DNA from 3 places in the Rhizobium sp. CCGE531 genome. Region 1 is predicted to be linked to each of the others. Evidence: predicted binding sites of a transcription regulator. Region 1 holds the regulator's gene; each other region holds the start of a gene.
What was found. Region 1 encodes PhoB, which activates phosphate uptake and scavenging genes when phosphate is short. Its sites were predicted from a motif close to TGTCATNNANCTGTCAT; they were not measured.
Positions count from the first base shown of each region.

Region 2: CCGE531_RS24855 (alkaline phosphatase) is a predicted target of PhoB. The motif match lies at 5,674-5,690, and genes of this name have one in related genera.
Region 3: CCGE531_RS01270 (DUF1045 domain-containing protein) is a predicted target of PhoB. The motif match lies at 6,334-6,350, and genes of this name have one in related genera.

Region 1 is NZ_CP032684.1:662,870-670,571, forward strand. Features, by position in the region: gene pstA (phosphate ABC transporter permease PstA) at 1-74, shown strand, start outside; gene pstB (phosphate ABC transporter ATP-binding protein PstB) at 88-903, shown strand; gene phoU (phosphate signaling complex protein PhoU) at 955-1,668, shown strand; gene phoB (phosphate regulon transcriptional regulator PhoB) at 1,699-2,382, shown strand; gene CCGE531_RS03320 (GcrA family cell cycle regulator) at 2,534-3,067, opposite strand; gene CCGE531_RS03330 (aspartate aminotransferase family protein) at 3,492-4,691, shown strand; gene argF (ornithine carbamoyltransferase) at 4,862-5,779, shown strand; gene CCGE531_RS03340 (Hsp33 family molecular chaperone) at 5,828-6,817, shown strand; gene apaG (Co2+/Mg2+ efflux protein ApaG) at 6,928-7,320, opposite strand.
Region 2 is NZ_CP032685.1:1,145,058-1,152,759, reverse strand. Features, by position in the region: gene CCGE531_RS24885 (methyltransferase domain-containing protein) at 1-324, opposite strand, end outside; gene CCGE531_RS24880 (Lrp/AsnC family transcriptional regulator) at 680-1,180, opposite strand; gene hppD (4-hydroxyphenylpyruvate dioxygenase) at 1,310-2,419, shown strand; gene hmgA (homogentisate 1,2-dioxygenase) at 2,480-3,841, shown strand; gene CCGE531_RS24865 (fumarylacetoacetate hydrolase family protein) at 3,876-4,901, shown strand; gene maiA (maleylacetoacetate isomerase) at 4,898-5,530, shown strand; gene CCGE531_RS24855 (alkaline phosphatase) at 5,732-7,486, shown strand; gene CCGE531_RS24850 (hypothetical protein) at 7,560-7,702, shown strand, end outside.
Region 3 is NZ_CP032684.1:262,982-270,683, forward strand. Features, by position in the region: gene CCGE531_RS01250 (MarR family transcriptional regulator) at 1-76, opposite strand, end outside; gene polA (DNA polymerase I) at 516-3,518, shown strand; gene phnN (phosphonate metabolism protein/1,5-bisphosphokinase (PRPP-forming) PhnN) at 3,742-4,347, opposite strand; gene CCGE531_RS01265 (alpha-D-ribose 1-methylphosphonate 5-triphosphate diphosphatase) at 4,344-5,483, opposite strand; gene CCGE531_RS01270 (DUF1045 domain-containing protein) at 5,500-6,186, opposite strand; gene phnE (phosphonate ABC transporter, permease protein PhnE) at 6,375-7,702, opposite strand, start outside.

The sequences.
Region 1 (7,702 bases):
TCCTGCTCTTCTTCCTCGTCGCGATGAACATCGGCGCCATCCTGCTGCGCCGCCGCTTCGAGCGGCGCTGGTAGGGAGGGCCGAGGAATGAACATGATGAGCGAAGCCGCAAGCGAAAAAGCACTGGCCAAGAAAATGACGACGATCCCCTACAAGATGATCGGCCAGGACGTTTCGGTCTTTTACGGGGATAAGCGCGCGCTCTTCGATGTCAATCTGAAGATCCGCGCCAATACGGTGACGGCGCTGATCGGCCCTTCCGGCTGCGGCAAGTCCACCTTCCTGCGCTGCCTCAACCGCATGAACGATACGATCGAGACCTGCCGCGTCACCGGCAAGATCACGCTCGACGATCAGGACGTCTACGACAACAACATCGATGTCGTGGAATTGCGCGCGCGTGTCGGCATGGTCTTCCAGAAGCCCAACCCGTTTCCCAAGTCGATCTACGAGAACGTCGCCTACGGGCCGCGCATCCATGGCCTGCATCGCTCCAAGGCCGATCTCGATCATATCGTCGAGACCAGCCTGCAGAAGGCGGGCCTGTGGGGCGAGGTCAAGGACAGGCTCCATGATGCCGGCACGAGCCTTTCGGGCGGTCAGCAGCAGCGCCTTTGCATCGCGCGCGCCGTTGCCGTCAGTCCGGAAGTCATCCTGATGGACGAGCCGTGTTCGGCGCTCGATCCGATCGCCACGGCAAAGGTCGAGGATCTTATCCATGAGCTGCGGGAAAACTTCACGATCGTCATCGTGACGCATTCCATGCAGCAGGCAGCCCGCGTCTCGCAGCGCACCGCAATGTTCCATCTCGGCCATCTGGTCGAGGAGAACGATACCGATAAAATGTTCACCAATCCCGACGATTTCCGCACGCAGGATTACATCATGGGCCGTTTTGGTTGATGATATCAAGCGCGCGGACCCTTTCACACAGTTCACCTTGAGGATAGAAAAATGGTCTCCACTCACATTCTCTCTGCCTATGACGAAGACCTGAAGTTCCTGACGCGCCGCATTGCGGAGATGGGCGGCCTGGCCGAGCAGATGGTCAGCGACAGCGTTCGCGCATTGGTCCAAAGCGATACCGGTCTTGCGCAGAAGGTCATCTCAGACGACGTCATCCTCGACCATGCCGAGCGTGAAGTCGGCGACAAGGCGATCGTCACCATCGCACGCCGGCAGCCGATGGCGGCAGACTTGCGCGAGATCATGGGCTCGATCCGCATCGCTTCCGACCTGGAGCGCGTCGGCGATCTCGGCAAGAACACCGCAAAGCGCGTCATCGCCGTGCAGGGCACCGGCGTTCCGCGCCGTCTCGCCCGCGGCATCGAGCACCTCTCCGAACTGGCGCTGAGCCAGCTCAAGGAAGTTCTGGACGTCTACGCCACCCGTTCGCCGGACAAGGCCGTATCGATCCGTGAGCGCGACGAGGAAATCGACGCCATGTACACCTCGCTCTTCCGCGAGATGCTGACCTACATGATGGAAGATCCGCGTAACATCACCACCTGCACGCATCTTCTGTTCTGCGCGAAGAACATCGAGCGCATCGGCGACCATGCCACCAACATCGCCGAGACGATCTATTACATGGCGACCGGCGCCCAGCCCGAAGGCGAGCGCCCGAAGGATGATACCGCCAACACCGTCGGCGCGGTGACGGAATAATCTGGAAGCGAAAAAGGAGACCAAAGGCGCATGGTTCCGAGAGTTGCTGTTGTAGAAGACGAGGAAGCGCTGAGCGTTCTGCTGCGCTACAATCTCGAGGCCGAAGGCTTCGAGGTCGACACCATCCTCAGAGGCGATGAGGCCGAGCTGCGTCTTCAGGAGCGCATCCCCGATCTCCTGATCCTCGACTGGATGCTCCCCGGCGTGTCCGGCATCGAGCTCTGCCGCCGGCTGCGTATGCGGCCGGAGACGGAGCGCCTGCCGATCATCATGCTGACGGCCCGCGGCGAGGAAAGCGAGCGCGTGCGCGGGCTTTCCACCGGCGCGGACGATTACGTTGTCAAGCCGTTCTCGACGCCGGAGCTGATGGCCCGCGTCAAGGCGATGCTGCGGCGTGCCCGTCCGGAGGTTCTCTCCACGGTGTTGCGTTGCGGCGATATCGAGCTGGACCGCGAAACCCATCGCGTCCACCGCAAGAGCCGCGAAGTGCGGTTGGGGCCGACGGAATTCCGCCTGCTGGAATTCCTGATGTCCTCGCCGAGCCGTGTCTTCTCGCGCTCGCAGCTGCTGGACGGCGTATGGGGGCACGATATCTATGTCGACGAACGCACTGTCGACGTCCATGTCGGACGCCTGCGCAAGGCGCTCAATTTCTCCAATATGCAGGATGTCATCCGCACCGTTCGCGGCGCGGGCTACTCCATGGAAGCCTGAGCGGCAGAGCCCGCTCAGGCATCAACATTACAGCGCCGCGCGCCTTTCAAGACGCGCTAAGGTCGCTGTAACACCTTAAAATTATGCAGTAGTGGCGGAAATAGAAAACGGGCCTCAAGGGCCCGTTTCTTTTATCTCCGCGATGGGGATCTCAGCCGCGTGGCTGGGCCGGCCGACGTCGTTCATGCACCGGCTGATAGGCCAGGCGCTGATGATAGCCGCAATAGGGCGACGCATCCGGGCTTTCGTTGCCGCAGAAGTGGAAATCGTCCTTCAGCGGGTCGCCCACCGGCCACTTGCAGGTGCGCTCGGTAAGCTCCGTCAGGCCAAGACGCCGGGAGATCGGAACGACGACGTTCGATGCCGGGCGATATTGGATTTCATTGACGGCATCGACCTCGATTTCTTCCTTGAGCATGGTTGCGCCCTGCTGGCGGGTAACCGTGCGGGTTGCAACGCGAGACGTGTAATTCGGGGCGCGGGGCGCAGCACTGCTGCGCTTTGGCGTGCGTGCAGCCGCCGCGGTGCCACCCGCCTTCGCTCGGCCGGGAAGGTTCAGGCGGTGCACCTTGCCGATGACGGCATTACGGCTCACGCCGCCAAGCTGCGCCGCGATCTGGCTGGCGCTCAATCCTTCGGACCATAGCTTCTTCAGCTTTTCGACGCGTTCGTCTGTCCAATTCATGCCCTGTCTCCGCTGTCGCGTTTCCGATGGCAGAATCCCTCACCATTGCCTCGCATGGGATCGAGGCGCGAAACGCTCTAAAATTGTGGTGACTAGTTCCGCCGCATGCAGTCTAGCAATTGGTTTTTAACCTAGTGTGAGGCTGACTCCGTGACAAGAGTCGCGGGAATCTTGAGGAATCGATTTCGAGGTTTTCCCCAACTTGCTGCCCCGGCGTGGCATTTCTGCAATAGGCAGTGCCGAACGCATCCCTTTTGGCCGTGGGCGCTTTCTCGCACCTGCTAAATCGCCAGTTTTGTTGACATCGCGGTGCAAAACATCAATAGTGCCCAGGCCGCCGCAAGGCGGCATTTTTGATTTTTTCGGACCCGTTTCATCGTATGGAAGCGATTGGTCCTTAGGGTTGTGATCGAGGAGATATGCCATGGCAGAGACCGCGCCGCTTTACGATACCTATCTGCGTGCTCCGCTGCGGTTCGAGCGAGGCGAGGGCGTCTGGCTGGTTACCGAAAACGGCGAGCGCTACCTCGATTTCGCAGCCGGCGTTGCGGTCAATTCGCTGGGTCATGCCCATCCTCATCTGGTCGCCGAATTGAAGGCGCAGGCCGACAAGGTCTGGCATCTGTCCAACCTCTATGAAGCACCCGGCCAGGAAAAGCTGTCGAAGCGGCTGACGGAAGTAACCTTCGCCGACAAGGTGTTCTTCACCAATTCGGGCGCCGAGGCGCTGGAATGCGCCATCAAGACGGCGCGGCGCTATCAATTCGCCAAGGGACATCCCGAAAAGTTCCACATCATCACCTTCGAAGGCGCCTTCCACGGCCGCACCATCGCGACGATCGCCGCCGGCGGCCAGGAGAAATACATCGAAGGCTTCGGCCCGAAGGCGCCGGGTTTCGATCAGGTGCCGTTCGGCGATCTCGATGCCGTTCGCGCCGCCATCACCGATGCGACGGCCGCGATCCTGATCGAGCCGGTGCAGGGCGAGGGCGGCATTCGTCCCGCGACCAACGAATTCCTGCGCGGCCTGCGCGAGATTTGCGACGAGCATGGCCTGCTGCTGGTTCTCGACGAGGTGCAGTGCGGCGTCGGTCGCACGGGCAAGCTCTTCGCCCATGAATGGGCCGGCATCAAGCCGGATATCATGGCGGTTGCCAAGGGCATCGGCGGCGGTTTCCCGCTGGGCGCCTGCCTTGCGACGGCGGAGGCCGCCTCGGGCATGAAGGCAGGCACGCACGGCTCGACCTATGGCGGCAATCCGCTTGCCATGGCAGTCGGCAATGCTGTGCTGGACATCGTGCTCGCTGATGGCTTCCTGCAGCATGTGCGCGATATCGCTCTGGTGTTCCGCCAGGGCCTCGCCTCGCTGAAGGACCGTTTTCCCGACATCATCGAGGATGTTCGCGGCGAAGGCCTGATGCTCGGCATCAAGGCGGCAATACCGCAGGCGGATCTGCTGCAGGCGATCCGTGCCGAGCACCTGCTGGGCGTGCCGGCGGGCGATAACGTCATCCGCCTCCTGCCGCCGCTGGTCGTAACCGCTGACGAAGCGCGCGAAGGTCTGGCACGTCTCGATCGTGCCGCCGAACGCGCGCGCTCTGCCCGCATCAAGAAATCGGCTTGAACTCAACGCCCGCAGTCGGGGCGGTTACCGCGCCGCGCGTCGAAGCGACGCGCAAAGGACGCGGTAATACCTAGAAATCGCATAAGCCTTCCCTTAAATCGATGGCGATTTAAGGGGTTATGCGTGCCCCACGCGGGCGTTATTGTTTTTTCTGGAGTACAGGTGAGGACATGGCTTCTCCGAAACACTTTCTCGATCTCTCCGCCGTTCCGGCTGCCGAGCTGCGCAATATCATCGACGATGCGATCGTGCGAAAGCAGGCGCAGAAGGCCGGCACGGCCGACAAGCCACTGGCCGGCAAGATGCTGGCGATGATCTTCGAGAAGCCGTCCACCCGAACCCGCGTTTCCTTCGATGTCGGCATGCGCCAGCTCGGCGGCGAGACGCTGTTCCTTTCCGGCACCGAAATGCAGCTTGGCCGCGCCGAGACGATCGGCGACACGGCGAAGGTGCTGTCGCGCTATGTCGACGCGATCATGATCCGCACGACCGATCATTCGCGCCTGCTGGAACTCGCCCAACATGCGACCGTTCCGGTCATCAATGCGCTGACCGACGATACGCATCCCTGCCAGATCATGGCCGATATCATGACCTTCGAGGAGCATCGCGGCCCGATCAAGGGCAAGACGCTCGCCTGGACCGGCGACGGCAACAATGTCCTGCATTCGCTGATCGAAGGCGCCGCTCGTTTCGGCTATCGCATGAACATGGCGGTACCCCTTGGTTCCGAGCCGAAGGATCACTATCTGAACTGGGCCCGCAACGAGGGCGCCGAAATCATGCTCTCGCATGATGCCGACCGGGCGGTCGCCGGCGCCGATTGCGTGGTAACCGATACCTGGGTTTCCATGAATCAGGAACACCGGGCTCGCGGTCACAACGTCTTCCAGCCCTATCAGGTCAACAAGGCTTTGATGGCACAGGCCGGCCAAGACGCATTGTTCATGCATTGCCTGCCCGCCCATCGCGGGGAGGAAGTGACGGACGAAGTGATCGATGGTCCGCAATCCGTTGTTTTCGATGAGGCGGAAAACCGCCTTCATGCGCAAAAGTCGATTCTTGCTTGGTGCCTGGGCGCGATCTGAGGATATGAAGCCGCGCCTTGAGGGCGCGGGCGCAGTAGGAGTAAAGCAATGGCTGAAAATGCCGCCTCGCTGGGTCAATTCGATTTTGCCGGTGACGATCACGTCGTCCCCTTCCAGGTGGAGGGGCTCGATGTGCGCGGCCGCGCCGTGCAGCTTGGTCCGCTTCTGGACACGATCCTGGCCCGGCACGATTATCCGACGCCGGTAGCGCGCCTTTTGGCTGAGTCTATCGTTCTCACGGTTCTGCTCGGCACGTCGCTGAAATTCGAAGGCAAGTTCACCGTGCAGACCAAGGGTGACGGCCCCGTCGATCTTCTGGTCGCCGATTTCTCGACGCCGGAAAATGTTCGGGCCTATGCGCGTTTCAATGAAGAGGCGCTGGCAAAGGCCGTCGCCGAGGGCCGGACCGAACCGGAGCAGCTGCTCGGCAAGGGCGTGCTTGCCTTCACCATCGATCAGGGCCGTTTCAGCCAGCCCTATCAGGGCATCGTCGCGCTCGACGGCGCTTCGCTCGAGGAGATTGCCGGCACCTACTTCCGCCAGTCGGAGCAGATCCCGACGCGCGTGCGCCTGGGTGCCGCCGAGCTCTTCGATCGCGACGGGGATGGCAAGCCGCGTCATCGCTGGCGGGCCGGTGGCCTGATTGCGCAGTTCCTGCCGGAAGCGCCTGAGCGCATGCGCCAGCCGGACCTGCATGGCGGCGACGGCGATACCGGCATGCGCGATCATGCCGAGGACGATGCCTGGGCGGAAGCGCGCAGCCTGGTGGAAACCATCGATGCCGACGAGCTGACGGATCCGCTTGTTGGTACCGAGCGCCTTCTCTATCGCCTGTTCCACGAGCGCGGCGTGCGCGTCTATGAGCCGAAGGCGGTTTTCGATCGCTGTTCGTGCTCTCGCGACAAGTTGAAGGGTGTGTTGAAGGGCTTCACGGACGAGGAGATCGAGGCGAGCCAGGACAATGGCGAAATCGCAGTGACCTGCGAATTCTGCTCGACGACCTATCGCTTCGAAGCGTCCGAGATAGAAGCGGCCTGATGTCGCTCTGGAGTATTTCCAGGAAAAGCGCGCAGCGGTTTTCCGTCCGGAATGCTTAGCAAAACAAGAAGATAGGGCGTTTTCGCGATTCGAAGAAAAGCGGAAATGCTCTAATTCAGCGTGCGCAGCAGGTTCGGCGTATCCAGCGAAAAGGCGGGGATCTTGACATGGAACAGCTCCCCGTCGTCCGTCTCCATCTGGTAATGGCCGAACATCATGCCTGACGGCGTGTCCAGCGGACAGCCGGAAGAATATTCATAGGTATCCCCGGGTTTCAGGTGCGGCTGCTCGCCGACCACGCCGGGGCCTGTCACCTCATCCACGATGCCGTTCATGTCGGTGATGTGCCAGTAGCGCGTTACCAGCTTGACGGCCGTTTTGGAATGATTGGAGATGACGATGCGGTATCCCCAGACATAGCGGTCGTCGTCCGGATCGGATTGCTCCTCCAGATAAAAAGGTTCTACGACCACCTCGATGTCGCGTGTTAGGGCGCGATACATGCCTGATACCTTGCCACTGCCCTGAAGTGTCGAGTGCTTCTTCAAGCCTCATTGCCGCTTCAGCATTTCCAATGCTCGCGGCATATTATCCGCTTTCCACCACACCCGCAAAGTGCAGGACGTCTAGCGGTATCCTATAACCAGCTCGTTCCGTCAAGGAACGGCGTGATGAAAACTTGCGTGAACGGGTAGAGCATCCCGGCACTTAGCTATTACAGCTAATAACGAAGGTTAACGAGGCGTAGAAAGAAGTATCTAAAATGGCCTATCATTTGGTCTTGTCTACCACAAAGCCGCTCTTCCCGTCTTTGGCGAGCGGAAACGCTTGCCGCTATCAAAGGTGCACTTGCAGGTTTCCCATCGTATCTGCAGCCCGCTGACC
Region 2 (7,702 bases), on a different replicon from region 1:
ATCGGCGATCACATGCTCGTTTTCACAGAACCAATAGGAGGAGATCGTCAGGTCGGGACGATAGCCGATCTGTGCCGGCAGGTTCCGTCGCTCGAACCGGAAGCGCCCCGGCAGCGCGGCAGCCGACATGAGCTCTTCGCCGAGCAGAAGCTGGGTTTCCGAGGCATCCAAGCCGCGAAGCTCGAGATTGGGATTGTCGGCGAGATAGGCAAAGGCAAGGCTGAAGGCACCGGAGCCGCAGCCGAGATCGCATACCCTTTCATATTCGTGTATGGCAGTTCCGAGGTTAGCGAGCGCCCGCAGGCACTTCAGAGAATTTCGCATTCCGAAAGCGCGGGTAAATGCGTCGGCGGAGCGGCTATAGTCAAATATCTCGATCTGCCGCCTGCTTTTGACAGCATTGAGCAAGGCAATGGAGTCGTTGCTTGGATGATATAGATGGTTGCACCTCAGCAGAGCTTCAGCAAAACCTTCGAGATGTCGCGCCTGTACGTCCACGTATACCATGCAAGCCTGTCCTCGCTAAGGATGTATTCTTCCGAATGATTGGAAAGGGAGCATACCCTGAAAGCAACTCCTTCACTCGTCCTCAGTTCTTGATAGGCCACTCTAGTCACAGCTTTATGCACAGACGCCCGAATGGCGCTCTGGGCATTCGGGCAGGGCGGTAGGTTTATCGTCATCGAGTGCCGTCGCCATGCCAGCTCTGCGAGACGGGCACCGGAAATCCTTCGAAGGTCTTGAGCGTATCGAGAACGATGGAGGTCTTCACATGCTGCACCGATTCGTGCGGCAACAGCACGTCGTTGACGAACCTGGAGAGACCGGCGAGCCCACGGGTCGCGACCTTCAGGTGATAATCCATTTCACCTGTCAGCGCATAGGCTTCCAACACTTCCGGCAGCCCGTTGATCAGCTGCGAAAACCGGCGGGCATTGTCCCGGTTATGCGTGGCAAGCGTCACCGAAATGACCACCAGCATGTCCAGGCCCAGCTTCTGGCGGTCGAGATTGGCCTGATAGCCGCGAATATAGCCCTCCGCCTCCAGCCTGGTGCGCCTTCGCGAGCACTGCGAGGGGGAAAGCGCGATGCGTTCGCCCAGCTCGTTGTTCGTCAACCTGCCATCTTTCTGCAGTTCCTCGAGAAGACGAAGGTCCAATTTGTCGAGCGGCTCATCCATTGCGTAAAACTTTCAAAATACTCACGGATCGTGTATAATATTTTCATTTTACAGGGAGAATGCAAGCACTTTGCGCGTGTTTTGGACCATACTTTGCATAGTCAAAGTACCGTCTCTGAGGAGGAGAAAATGGGTCCTTTTCCGCATGATGCGCCGCCGTCCGAAATCACCGCCGACAATCCGGCCGGCACCGACGGCTTCGAATTCGTCGAATTCGCCCATCCCGAGCCGGAGAAACTGCGCGAGCTCTTCACCCGCATGGGCTATGTCGCGATCGCCAAGCACAAGACAAAGAACATCACCGTCTGGCGCCAGGGTGACATCAACTACATCCTGAACGCTGAGCCCGGCAGCCACGCCGCCCGCTTCATCGCCGATCATGGCCCGGCGGCGCCGTCGATGGCCTGGCGCGTGGTCGACGCCAAGCACGCCTTCGACCATGCCGTCTCGAAGGGTGCGGTTCCCTACGAAGGGAATGACAAGGCGCTCGATGTCCCGGCAATCGTCGGCATCGGCGGTTCGCTGCTCTATTTCGTCGAGACCTACGGCAATAAGGGTTCGGCCTACGATGCCGAATTCGATTGGATCGGCGAAGCCAATCCCAATCCCGAGGGCGTCGGCTTCTATTATCTCGACCATCTGACCCACAATGTCTTCCGCGGCAACATGGACAAATGGTGGGACTTCTATCGCGACCTGTTCAATTTCAAGCAGATCCATTTCTTCGATATCGATGGCCGCATCACCGGACTGGTGAGCCGGGCGATTACCTCGCCCTGCGGCAAGATCCGCATTCCGCTGAATGAATCGAAGGACGATACCAGCCAGATCGAGGAGTTCCTGAAGAAGTACAAGGGCGAGGGCATCCAGCACATCGCCGTCGGAACGGATGATATCTACCAGGCGACCGATACGCTTGCCGACAACGGCCTGCGCTTCATGCCCGGTCCTCCTGAGACCTATTACGACATGTCCTATGCGCGCGTGAACGGTCACGAAGAACCCATCGAGCGCATGAAAAAACATGGTATCCTGATCGACGGCGAAGGCGTCGTGAATGGCGGCGTGACGAAGATCCTGCTGCAGATCTTCTCCAAGACCGTCATCGGCCCGATTTTCTTCGAGTTCATCCAGCGCAAGGGTGACGAAGGTTTCGGGGAGGGCAATTTCCGCGCGCTCTTCGAGTCGATCGAGGCCGATCAGATCAAGCGCGGCGTCATCGGCACGGCGGCCGAATGATCTTCAGGTGACCCGGTGCTCGGCGCCGGGTCACCTTCAGTTTTCGGGAGGAATTGAGCGATGGACCAGACGATATCCAAGGCTTCCGACAATCAGGCCGCGGTCGCGGAGACGCTGCAATACATGCCCGGCTTCGGCAATGACTTCGAAACGGAAGCGCTTCCCGGTGCTCTGCCGCAGGGCCAGAACAGCCCGCAGAAATGCAATTACGGTCTTTATGCCGAGCAGCTTTCCGGCTCGCCCTTCACGGCGCCGCGCGGAACGAATGAACGGTCCTGGCTCTATCGCATCCGCCCGAGCGTGCGCCACACCCGCCGCTTTTCCAACGCCTCTTATCCGTTCTGGAAATCAGCACCCTGCCTGGATGATCATTCGCTTCCGCTCGGCCAACTCCGCTGGGATCCGCTGCCGGCGCCGACCGAGCGGCTGAATTTTCTCGAAGGGATCCGCACGATCACAGCCGGTGGCGATGTGCTGACCCAGACCGGCATGGCCGCCCATGCCTATGTCTTCAACGAGGATATGGTCGACGACTACTTCTTCGATGCTGATGGCGAACTGCTGGTCGTTCCCCAGGTCGGCACCATCCGTGTGTTTACCGAAATGGGCATCATGGATGTCGAGCCCCTGGAAATATGCGTCATCCCGCGCGGCATGATGTTCAAGGTGACGCGCAAGGGCGAGGAGGAGGTCTGGCGCGGCTATGTCTGCGAGAATTATGGCGCGAAATTCACGCTGCCTGAACGCGGGCCGATCGGCGCAAACTGCCTCGCCAATCCGCGCGATTTCAAGACGCCCGTCGCCGCCTTCGAGGACAAGGAAACGCCTTGCCGCGTGCATGTCAAATGGTGCGGCAAGTTCTATGTCACGGAGATCGGCCATTCGCCTCTCGACGTTGTCGCCTGGCATGGCAACTACATCCCGTACAAATACGATTTGCGGACATTCTCCCCGGTCGGCGCCATCCTCTTTGACCATCCCGATCCGTCGATCTTCACGGTGCTGACGGCGCCGACCGAAAGTGCCGGCACGGCGAATGTCGATTTCGTCATCTTCCCGCCGCGCTGGCTGGTGGCTGAACATACGTTCCGCCCGCCCTGGTATCATCGCAACATCATGAGCGAATTCATGGGCCTGATCCACGGCCAGTATGATGCGAAGGAAAAGGGCTTCGTGCCGGGAGGCATCAGCCTGCATAACATGATGCTGCCGCATGGACCGGATGCCTCCGGCTTCGAAAAGGCGTCCAATTCCGAGCTGAAGCCGGTGAAGCTGGATCAGACCATGGCCTTCATGTTCGAGACCCGCTTCCCGCAGCAACTGACGAAATATGCGGCAGAGCTGGAAACGCTGCAGGATGACTATCTGGAATGCTGGGATGGTCTCGAGCGCCGCTTTGATGGAACACCCGGCATCAAGTGATCGTCCGCATATTTTCTGACATCGGAGCCTAGATATGAAGCTTGCGACTTTGAAGGACTCCACCAGAGACGGCCGGCTTGTCGTCGTCTCGCGTGATCTCACCCGCTGCTCCGAGGTCGGCCATATCGCCCGCAGCCTGCAGGCGGCCCTCGACGATTGGGAACATGTGGCCCCCCGGCTTGCCCTGATCGCGGAGGGGATCGAGACCGGTGCGCAGCCGACGATGCGATTTCACGAACATGATGCCGCCTCGCCGCTGCCGCGCGCCTATCAATGGGCCGACGGCTCGGCCTACGTCAACCATGTGGAACTGGTGCGCAAGGCGCGGGATGCCGAGATGCCGGCAAGCTTCTGGGTCGATCCGCTGATGTATCAAGGCGGATCGGACGGCTTTCTGGCGCCGCGCGATCCGATCGTCGCCGCGGACGAGGCCTATGGTATCGACATGGAAGGCGAGATCGCCGTCGTGGTCGGCGACGTTCCCATGGGTGCCAGTCCGGACATGGCGCGGCAGGCCATCCAGCTGGTGATGCTCGTCAATGACGTGTCGCTGCGCGGGCTGATCCCGCAGGAGCTGGCAAAGGGCTTCGGCTTCTTCCAGTCCAAGCCGGCATCGGCGTTCTCGCCGGTCGCGGTCACGCCCGATGAACTCGGCGAGGCTTGGGATGGCGGCAAGCTGCATCTGCCGCTCCTCGTGACGCTGAACAACAAGCTGTTCGGCAAGGCGAATGCCGGTGTCGACATGACCTTCGATTTCGGCGAACTGATTGCTCACGCGGCCAAAACCCGCAGCCTCGTCGCCGGCACGATCATCGGCTCGGGAACGGTATCCAACAAGCTCGATGGCGGGCCGGGCAAGCCGATCGAGAATGGTGGCGATGGCTATTCCTGCATCGCGGAGATCCGCATGATCGAGACGATCGAAACCGGATCGCCGAAGACGCAGTTCCTGCGTTTCGGCGATCAGGTCCGTATCGAGATGCGGGACCGTACCGGGCACTCCATCTTCGGGGCGATCGAACAGACCGTCGAAAGATACTTGGGGGCTCAGCCGCGATGAGCGACGTCGTTCTCTACGATTACTGGCGTTCGTCCGCGAGCTACCGCGTCCGCATCGCGCTCAACATGCTCGGGATCGCTTACAGGCGCGTGCCCATCAATCTGCTCGAAGGTGAACAGAATAGTTCCGATTACCTGGCGCTCAATCCGCAAGGCTTCGTGCCGACGCTCACGATCGACGGAGAAATTCTGACGCAATCGCTTTCCATCATCGAATATCTGGCCGAGCTTCGGCCGGAGAGCGGATTGATGCCGCCGGATAGCGCGGGCCGCCAGCATGTGCGCGCGCTCGCCTATGCGATCGCCATGGATATCCATCCCATCTGCAACACGCATGTTGCGGCCCATTTCATGACCATCACGGATAGAGCCGATGCCCGCGAGGAGTGGATGAGGCATTTCATTGCCGGCGGTCTTCGCAAGCTCGAAGTCATGTTGAGCAAGTTCGATGGCGGCTTCAGTTTTGGCGACACGCCGACCATGGCGGATATCTGCCTTGTGCCGCAGGTCTACAATGCCCGCCGTTGGGGCATGGACTTGACCGATCTCAAGCGTATCGTCGAAATCGATGGCAGATGCACTCAATTGCCGGCCTTTCAGGCGGCGCATCCCGATCGCGCGAAGCCATAGCGAATTGCGTGTCCCTGTGGCGATGGTCCCGGCATTCAGGCCGTCCGGCCGGTCTTTTAGATGCGACGCATACAATCAGGCTTCCTTAGCGATTTCCCCTTCGGAATTTCCGGTTGCAGAAAGTCGACTCTTTTTTACATGATTGTCATGTGGCTTTTATAAGTGAGGAGAGGGAAGCAACCACGACGCAGGGGGTATGAAATGCGTAAACTTGTTCTCTCCATGATGTGTGCGACCGTATTGTCCGGTGCAGCACACGCAGCGACGGTCTATCCGTTGGACCGGGCGACGGTACTTGCCGGCTCGCCATTCGATTTCAAGGTGGAATTCAGCAAGGTCGTCAAGCCGGAAGACGTCAAGGTCACGGTCAACGGCGAAAGCTATGAGGCCGTTTTCGGTAAGGCCGCCGATTTTGTCGCGGAGGAAAAGGGTGCCGAGGACAAGGTTCTCGGATCGGCCCTGATCCTGCGTGGCGTCAAGCTTGCAAAGACCGGCCAGTACAAGGTCGAAGTATCGGCCGGCGACGAGAAGAAGTCCGTTAACTGGGATGTCTATGGCACCTCGGCCACGCCGAAGGCCAAGAACATCATCTTCCTGCTCGGCGACGGTCTCTCGGTCGCACATCGCACGGGTGCCCGCATCATGTCCAAGGGCATGACCGAAGGCAAGGCCAACGGCCGTCTCGCCATGGACGACATTCCGCCGGTCGCCTTCATCGGCACGTCCTCGACGTCGGCGATTGCCACCGACAGCGCCAACACCATGTCGGCCTATATGACCGGCCACAAGTCCGCCGTGAACGCGCTCGGCGTCTATGCCGACCGTACGCCGGCGAGCCTCGACGATCCCAAGGTCGAAACGATCGGTGAAGCGCTGCGCCGCACCGGCAAGAAGTCGCTCGGCATCGTGACCACGGCCGAGGTCGAGGATGCGACGCCGGCAGCACTCGTGTCCCACACGCGCAAGCGCGGCGACAAGGCCGATATCGTCGGCATGCTGTACGGCGTCAAGCCGGACGTGCTGCTCGGCGGCGGCTCGGCCTATTTCCTGGCCAAGAGCGTGCCGGGCTCGAAGCGCAAGGATGACAAGGACTACATCGCGCTCTTCAAGGATGCCGGCTATGCCGTTGCAACCGACAAGAACGAACTGGCGACGGCGACTGGCTCCAACCAGGACAAGCTGCTCGGCCTGTTCCACACCGGCAACCTCGACGTCACGCTCGACCGCGAATTCCTCAAGAAGGGCACGGTCGACAAGTTCCCGAACCAGCCGGGCCTGGTCGATATGACCAAGGTCGCGCTCGACAAGCTTTCCAAGAATCCGGAAGGCTTCTTCCTGATGGTCGAGGGCGCGTCGATCGACAAGATGAGCCATCCGCTCGATTGGGATCGCGCTCTGGTCGAAACCATCGAGTTCGACAAGGCCGTTGCCGTTGCCCGCGAATTCCAGGCCAAGAATCCGGATACGCTGATCGTCGTCACCGGCGACCACACGCATGGCGTCTCGATCATCGGCACCGTCGACGACGACAAGCCGGGCACGGAAATGCGCGAGAAGGTCGGCACTTATGCCGCCGCCGGCTTCCCGAACTATGAAGACAAGAATGGCGACGGCTATCCGGACCGCGTCGACGTTTCGCGCCGCCTGTTCATGGCTGCCAACAACGGTCCGGACCACTACGAGACCTTCCGTCCGAAGCTCGACGGTCCCTTCGTTCCGGCGATCCAGAACGAGAAGAAGGAATATGTTGCCAACGAAGCCTACAAGGACGTGCCTGGCGCCGTCTTCGTGCAGGGCAATCTTCCGAAGGACGAGGACAGCGGCGTCCATGCTGTCGACGACGTCGTGCTACAGGCAGCCGGCCCGGGAGCCGAAGGTTTCCGTGGCTATATGGAACAGAGCGATGTCTACCACGTGCTGGTCGATGCCTTCGCTCTTGGCTCTGAAAAGATGTAAAACCTGTTCATATCCGTGATTTGGGACAGGCGGCTTCTGGTCGCCTGTCCCTCCATCTTTCATGAGGGTTCTCATGCCTCGGGACCAGACCGTTGTCATCAACCGCCGGACATTGCTCGCGGCCGCCGCCATGCTGCCGATGATGGGCGTTGCCATGCGCGCGAACGCTGGGGAAAGGCTTGGCTTCGGTGAGCTCTACAAGAGCTTCGGTCCGCT
Region 3 (7,702 bases), 400 kb from region 1:
GTTTCGCCGCGCGTTGGTGTAACGAGCGAGCAAATCCCTTTGCCATCTGACTGGCAAGGTAGGCGGCGGAGTCCATCCGATTAAATCCCATGATTGCAAATATGCCGATAATTCAGAATCAAGACAATCGGCAATTTCTTGGGAAGGGGTGCTCGAAAATCAGCAACTTCAGGCGCTTTTTCCACGTTCCAAGGTTGCATTTTTCGGCATGAAAAAGCCGCCATGGCCTGGAGGTTCGCCATGGCGGCTCGTAAAAGGGGGGACAAAGGCCCGGAGAGGGGATAGGCCTTTGTCCAAGTCTGACATGGCGGGGGACAGGCCGGTTGTCAGACCCTCGGCAAATCAATCGCCGGTGAGTAAGATTTGTGAATCCAAATGTGGTTTTTCAAGGGAATGCGCAGATTAGATTGATTAAAACTTAGTAACGTTTCGGTGAGAGATTTGGCTCTTTCACAAGGCGGCAAAAACAGAAGTTTATATGGACGTTGGAAGTGCGCCACGCTATCCATGCTTCCATGAAAAAAGGTGATCATCTCTTTCTCGTCGACGGCTCCGGCTTCATTTTCCGGGCCTTTCACGCCCTGCCGCCGCTGACGCGCAAGTCCGATGGATTGCCTGTCGGCGCCGTTTCCGGTTTCTGCAACATGCTGTGGAAGCTGCTGACCTCGGCGCGCGATACCTCCGTGGGTGTGACGCCGACGCATTTCGCTGTCATCTTCGACTATTCCTCGAAGACCTTCCGCAAGGATATATTTCCGGAATACAAGGCCAATCGCTCGGCGCCGCCGGAGGAACTGATCCCGCAATTCGGGCTCATCCGCCAGGCGACGCGCGCCTTCAATCTGCCTTGCATCGAGACCGACGGCTTCGAGGCTGACGACATCATCGCCACCTATGCCCGTCAGGCCGAGGCGACCGGCGCCGATGTGACGATCATCTCGTCCGACAAGGACCTGATGCAGCTCGTCACCTCAATGGTCCACATGTATGACAGCATGAAGGACAAGCAGATCGGCATTCCCGACGTCGTCGAGAAATGGGGCGTGCCGCCGGACAAGATGATCGACCTGCAGGCGATGACCGGCGACTCCGTCGACAATGTCCCCGGCATTCCCGGTATCGGGCCGAAGACGGCGGCGCAGCTTCTGGAGGAGTTCGGCGATCTCGACACGCTGCTTGCCCGCGCGAGCGAGATCAAGCAGCAGAAGCGCCGTGAAAACATCATCGCCAATGCCGAGCTTGCCCGCATTTCCCGCCAGCTGGTGACGCTCAGAACCGATGTGCCGCTGGATTTGGCGCTTGATACGCTGATGCTGGAACCGCAGGACGGCCCGAAGCTGATCGGCTTCCTGAAGACCATGGAATTCACCACGCTGACGCGGCGCGTGGCGGAAGCCTGCGACTGCGATGCGGCGGCGATCGAGCCGTCCGTCGTCAAGATCGAATGGGGAGAAGCCGCCCATGGCCCCGATCTCGATATCGGCGAAAATGTCGATCTCGTCGCCGGCAGCACGGTCGAGGCCGAGGGCGCGACCGTCCCTGCACCATCCGCCAAGGCGCGTCTGGCTTTGGATGGCACGGCTGAACCCGAAGACCTCGCCAAGGCCCGCGCCGCGAGTTTCGCGAACGCGCCGATCGATCATTCGAAATATGTCACCATTCGCGATATCGCCGTTCTCGATCAATGGATCGCGGACGCGCGCGAGACGGGCATCGTCGCCTTCGACACGGAAACGACGTCGCTCGATGTGATGCAGGCGGAGATCGTCGGCTTCTCGCTGGCGATCGCCGATAACCGCGACGATCCCACAGGGGCGTCGATTCGCGCCGCCTATGTTCCGCTCGGCCACAAGACCGGCGTCGGCGACCTGCTCGGTGGCGGCATGGCCGACAATCAGATTCCGCTTCGCGATGCGCTGGCTCGCCTGAAGGATCTGCTCGAGGATACTTCTATCCTGAAGATCGCGCAGAACCTCAAATACGACTATCTGCTGATGAAGCGCTACGGCATCGAGACGCGATCGTTCGATGACACGATGCTCCTGTCCTATGTGCTCGACGGCGGCTCCAACGCCACGCACGGCATGGACAGCCTTTCCGAGCGCTGGCTCGGCCACAAGCCGATCGCCTACAAGGATGTTGCCGGCAGCGGCAAGTCCAACGTCACTTTCGACCTCGTCGATATCGACCGCGCCACGGCCTATGCCGCCGAGGATGCCGACGTGACCCTGCGTCTTTGGCTGGTGTTGAAACCACGACTTGCGGCAGAAAAACTTTCAGTCGTCTACGAGCGGTTGGAGCGGCCCCTGGTGCCCGTGCTCGCCCATATGGAGGAGCGAGGCATTACCATCGACCGGCAGATCCTCTCTCGCCTTTCCGGCGAGCTGGCGCAGGGCGCGGCGCGGCTGGAAGATGAAATCTACACGTTGGCCGGCGAACGCTTCAACATCGGCTCCCCGAAGCAGCTCGGCGACATCCTGTTTGGCAGGATGGGCCTGGCCGGCGGCAGCAAGACGAAGACGGGCCAATGGTCGACCTCGGCGCAGGTGCTGGAGGATCTGGCGGCCGCCGGCTTCGAACTGCCGCGCAAGATCGTCGACTGGCGCCAGCTCACCAAGCTGAAATCCACCTATACGGATGCTCTGCCAAGCTACGTCCATCCCGAAACGAAACGCGTTCACACCTCCTATTCGCTGGCATCGACCACGACCGGACGCCTGTCCTCCTCCGAGCCGAACCTGCAGAATATTCCGGTGCGCACGGCGGAAGGTCGCAAGATCCGCACGGCCTTCATTTCGACGCCGGGCCACAAGCTCGTCTCCGCCGACTACAGCCAGATCGAACTACGCGTGCTGGCGCATGTCGCCAACATCCCGCAGCTGAAGCAGGCCTTCGAAGACGGCATCGACATTCATGCGATGACGGCATCCGAAATGTTCGGCGTGCCGGTGGATGGCATGCCGAGCGAGGTGCGCCGCCGCGCCAAGGCGATCAACTTCGGCATCATCTACGGCATCTCCGCCTTCGGCCTCGCCAATCAGCTCTCGATCGAGCGTTCGGAAGCCGGCGACTATATCAAGAAGTATTTCGAGCGCTTCCCCGGCATCCGCGACTACATGGAAGGCGCCAAGCAGGCCGCACGCGACAGCGGCTATGTCGAGACGATCTTCGGTCGCCGCATCCATTTCCCGGAGATACGCTCGTCCAACCCTTCCGTCCGCGCCTTCAACGAGCGGGCCTCGATCAACGCCCCGATCCAGGGTTCGGCCGCCGACGTCATCCGTCGCGCCATGATCAAGATGGAGCCGGCGCTGACGGCGTCGGGGCTCGGTGATCGCGTGCGCATGCTTTTACAGGTGCACGACGAACTGATATTCGAAGTCGAGGATGCCGATGTCGAGCGCACGACGCCGATCATCGTCTCTGTCATGGAAAATGCCGCCATGCCGGCGGTGGACATGGCCGTGCCGCTGAAGGTCGATGCGCGCGCCGCACACAATTGGGATGAGGCGCACTGAGGTAGTCCGGGCATGGCGAGGAGATCAGCCCTCATGGTGAGGTGCGCAGGCCAGAATGGCCGGAGCCTCGAACCAAGAGGGCGGATAGGCTACTGTTGGGCCACCTCGTGCTTCGAGGCCTTGACGCTTGCGCGCCAAGGCACCTCAGCATGAGGCGGTGAGAGATCGGCGATTTGGCATGGATAGAGATACGTCTCGATGATCCGGGCCGGACACCGGATGCTTACTTCCCAATCAACGCTTCCAGCACCGAAACGATCGCGCGTTCGGCCTCTTCGAGCGTGCCGCTATTGTCGATATCGGCGACGTCGTAGCTGCCTTGAACCGTCAGCGCGCTTCTTTCCAGGCGCTTCAGCACATCTTCGCGGCTCTCGCGTCCGCGCGCCATCAGGCGCTCGGCCAACACCTCACGTGTAGCCGTGATATTAATGACCTTCAGCCGTGGAAATGCGGCCTGGAAGTGGTGCAAGGCCGAGCGCGAGCCATTGGCGATGACCAGATTGCCACGAGCAAGCTCATCGAAGACATCAGCTGGAATGCCGTATTTCAAGCCGTGTGCTTCCCAGGAGACGGCAAATGCGCCGGCCTGTTCCATCGCATCGAAGTCGGCCTCGGAAACGCTTCTGTGGTCCTCGTTGCCGGCATCGCCGTCACGCGTGATCACACGGCGGACGAAATGGACGTCGGGCCGGCCAGCAAAATGCCGGGCGGCGAGGTTCATCAGTGTATCCTTGCCGGCGCCGCTCGGGCCGACGACCACGGCGAGCGTGCCCGCCGTCGTATTCGCCAGGCCGACATTAGCCGGCTTGATATTGACGTCCGCGCTCATGCGACCCGCCGACCTTCCCGCCAGACAGACCGCGTGACGGGCACGCCATGATCGCGACGGACGCGCACGAGATCGGCGCGCAGGCCCTCGGCAATGCGGCCACGGTCGTTCAGGCTGACGGTCCTTGCCGGCGTCGCCGTGACCATGGCGATCGCCCGCGGCAGCGAAATGCCCTCGACTTCGTCCGCGAGGATGAAGGGCGCATGCAGCAGGCTGAGCGGCACGTAGTCGGAGGAAAGCACGTCCAGCACGTCGAGCTCGGCCAGATCGCGGGCGGCGATATTGCCGGAATGCGACTTGCCGCGCACGATGTTCGGCGCGCCCATCAGCACGCTCATGCCGGCGCCGTGCGAAGCCTTCGCAGCATCGATGCTGGTCGGGAATTCCGCCAGGCGAACGCCGTAATTGATCGCTTCGTCGACATGGGCGAGCGTCGCGTCGTCATGGCTGGCAACCGTAATGCCGCGCTCGGCACAGACCTTGGAGATCGCGTCGCGATGCGGCGTCGCGTATTTGGCCGATTCTTCCTGGCGCTTGGCCACGAAACGGGCGAAAGCCTCGTCGCTGAGCCCGCGCTTCTTCTGATAGTAGAAAATGTACTGATCCATGGTCTGGAACTGGCGCTGGCCCGGCGCATGGTCCATCAGCGAGACCAAGCGCACATACGGATCCTTCTCGAAATCCTGGAAATGATCGAGAACGTTGTCGGAGGAGACTTCGCAGCGCAGATGGATCAGGTGATCGGCGCGCAGGCGATCTTCGCTTTGAGCCGCCTGGATGGCGTCGGCCATATCACGCATCTCGCCTTTTTCGAAACCGCCGTCCTCGTCCGAGCCCATGCGCAGGCAGTCGAACACGGTCGTGATGCCCGAGGTGACGATCTGGGCGTCATGCGCCTGGATCGCCGCCGTCTTGTTCCAGCGCACGCCCGGGCGCGGCGAATAATGCGCTTCCAGATGGTCGGTATGCAGCTCGACCAGACCGGGGATCAGATAATCGCCCTCGAAATCCTCGCCGATAGCGGATTTGCCTTCGGAAATGCCGGCGATGCGACCGTCACGGATCAGCACGGAACCTTCGACGATCCTGTCTTCGAGGACGATGCGGGCGTTGGAAAGGACGGTTTCTTTGGTCATGTCGGGTCTTTCACTGTTAGGCGCCGGAGAGCGGCAGCCAGGAACGGACGGTAAAGGGAGCGCCACGCTCTTCTTCGATAAAGACGGCGAGGCCGGAAACGTCGAGCGGCTTGCCGGTATGGTCGGCGAAGCGCTCGCGCAGCACGTCGTGCATCTCGGCCTGGCGCTCGGCCGGAACGCGCCCGGTCAAGGTCATGTGGAAACGGAACTCGTCATTGACGTAAGGATAGCCCCAACGCAGCAGATTGGCACGCTGCGGCTCGGTCAGGCCCTCCGGCTGGCGCCGGCCGATATCATGATCCGAAAGCGGTGCGCGGAATGGTTCGAAGGTCTTGACCACGCGCGAGGCGAAATCCTGCAGCGGCTGGTAGAGCGAGCCCGGCACGAGCGCGAAGAAATGGCCGAGCTGGCCAAGCACCAGCTGCGGAATGGTGAAAGCCTTGGTCTGCGCGGCGAATTCGGCTGCCACCTCAAGGAGATCGCGCTCGGTCACCGAGCCGGCAAGCTCGAAGGGTGCCTTCAACGTGGCATGAAAGCCGTAGCGGCGCGGATCGGCCGTCAGTTCGGCATGGCCTGCCGGCACGGGGCCGATGGCCTTGTCGGAAAAAATCTCGTCGGAAAATGCGTCGCGTCCCAGCCAGAGAGCGGCAAGCGAAGTCAAAGGATCGTCTTTGGGCGGCGTGAAATAGAGAGCATAGCGCAAGGCTGCATTCCTTGGAAAAATCGGCTGCGCGGGACACTGTTGGGTGATTTGCGACAAACCGCAAGAGCAGCAAGGCAGCAACGGTTCGAATCCGGCTAAAGCCGGCTCGAACGCTACGGTCTTGCCGGCCTGCGCTACCGGATTCCCGTGACAGAATGATGATGCGTAAAGATTTTTCTTGGCTCTTTTTATCTCACCCGCGTACCCATCAGCCGCGAGCGCAAGGCGTTGGATGCGGCGTCGAACAGGAAGACGACGATCAGGATCAAAAGCACCATGTAGGCGACGTTTTCCCAGTTGGCGTTGGTGCGCATCGCTTCCCAAAGTTTGAGGCCGATACCGCCGGCACCGACGGCGCCGATGATGGTCGCGCCGCGTACGTTCGATTCCCACTGGTAGAGCGTCTGGCTGACGATGACGGGCACGATCTGCGGCACGATGCCGTAGCGATGCACGAGGATCGCCGACGAACCGGTGGATTTCACGCCTTCGCGCGGCTTGTTGTCGATATTCTCGAGGCCTTCGGAATAGAGCTTGCCGAGCGTGCCTGTTTCGGTGAGGAAGATCGCGCCGCTGCCGGCAAGCGGGCCGGGGCCGAAGGCGCGGGTGAGGAACAGCGCCCAGATCAGCATATCCACCGAGCGCAGGAAATCGAAGAAGCGCTTCAGCACCTGATTGAGCAGCCGGTTCGGCGTGATGTTGCGGGCGGCCAGGAAGGCGAGCGGGAAGGCGACCAGCGAGCCGAGCAGCGTGCCGAGGAAGGCCATGACGACGGTCTGGAACAGCTTGGTCCAGACGTCGCCATGCTGCCATGCGCCATTGTTCCAGATATTGTCGAAGGCCAGCGAGAGATTGGATTGGTCGGGCTCAAGCCGCGGCCCGGAGACGATCAGGCCGATGACCTCGCTCGCCGGCTTGTCGAAGAAGGGCGAATGCGTGTCGAAGACGAAATTGGCCCAGCCGATGAAACGCTTGCGGATCTTCACGCGGTCCGTGGAGATGCTGACATCGCCGGCGAAGCCCATGTTGGCAAGGATGTTGTCGTCATAGACGGTCATCCAGTTCGGCACAGGCTCAGAGCCGACGATCTTCGGCACGTCGCCGGTGATATCGATCGGGATGGTGGCGCCATGCGCCGTCAGAATGGCCTGGGTCTTGGTAATCGTAACGGTGCGGCTCGTGCCGCTGACCGAAACAGTCATGCTGCCGTCAGGCGCGGTCTTCACCCAATCGGGGTGCGGGTTGTCGCCCAGCGGCGAAAAGCGCGGATATTTGATGCTGATCTTGTCGCCGGAGATGCGGAATTCCGGCTGCACGTCATAGCTGATCCATTCGCTGAGATAGATGCCGACGCGCTCCCAATGCGCTTCCGCAATGACTTTCGGCAGGTTGAAGAACCACACGGCATAGAAGCCGTAGAGGATCACGCCGATGAGGATCATCAGCGCGCCGAAGCGCTGGCGGAAGGACCGGTGAAGCATCTCCGGATAACGCGCTTCGATTTCCTGCATACGGC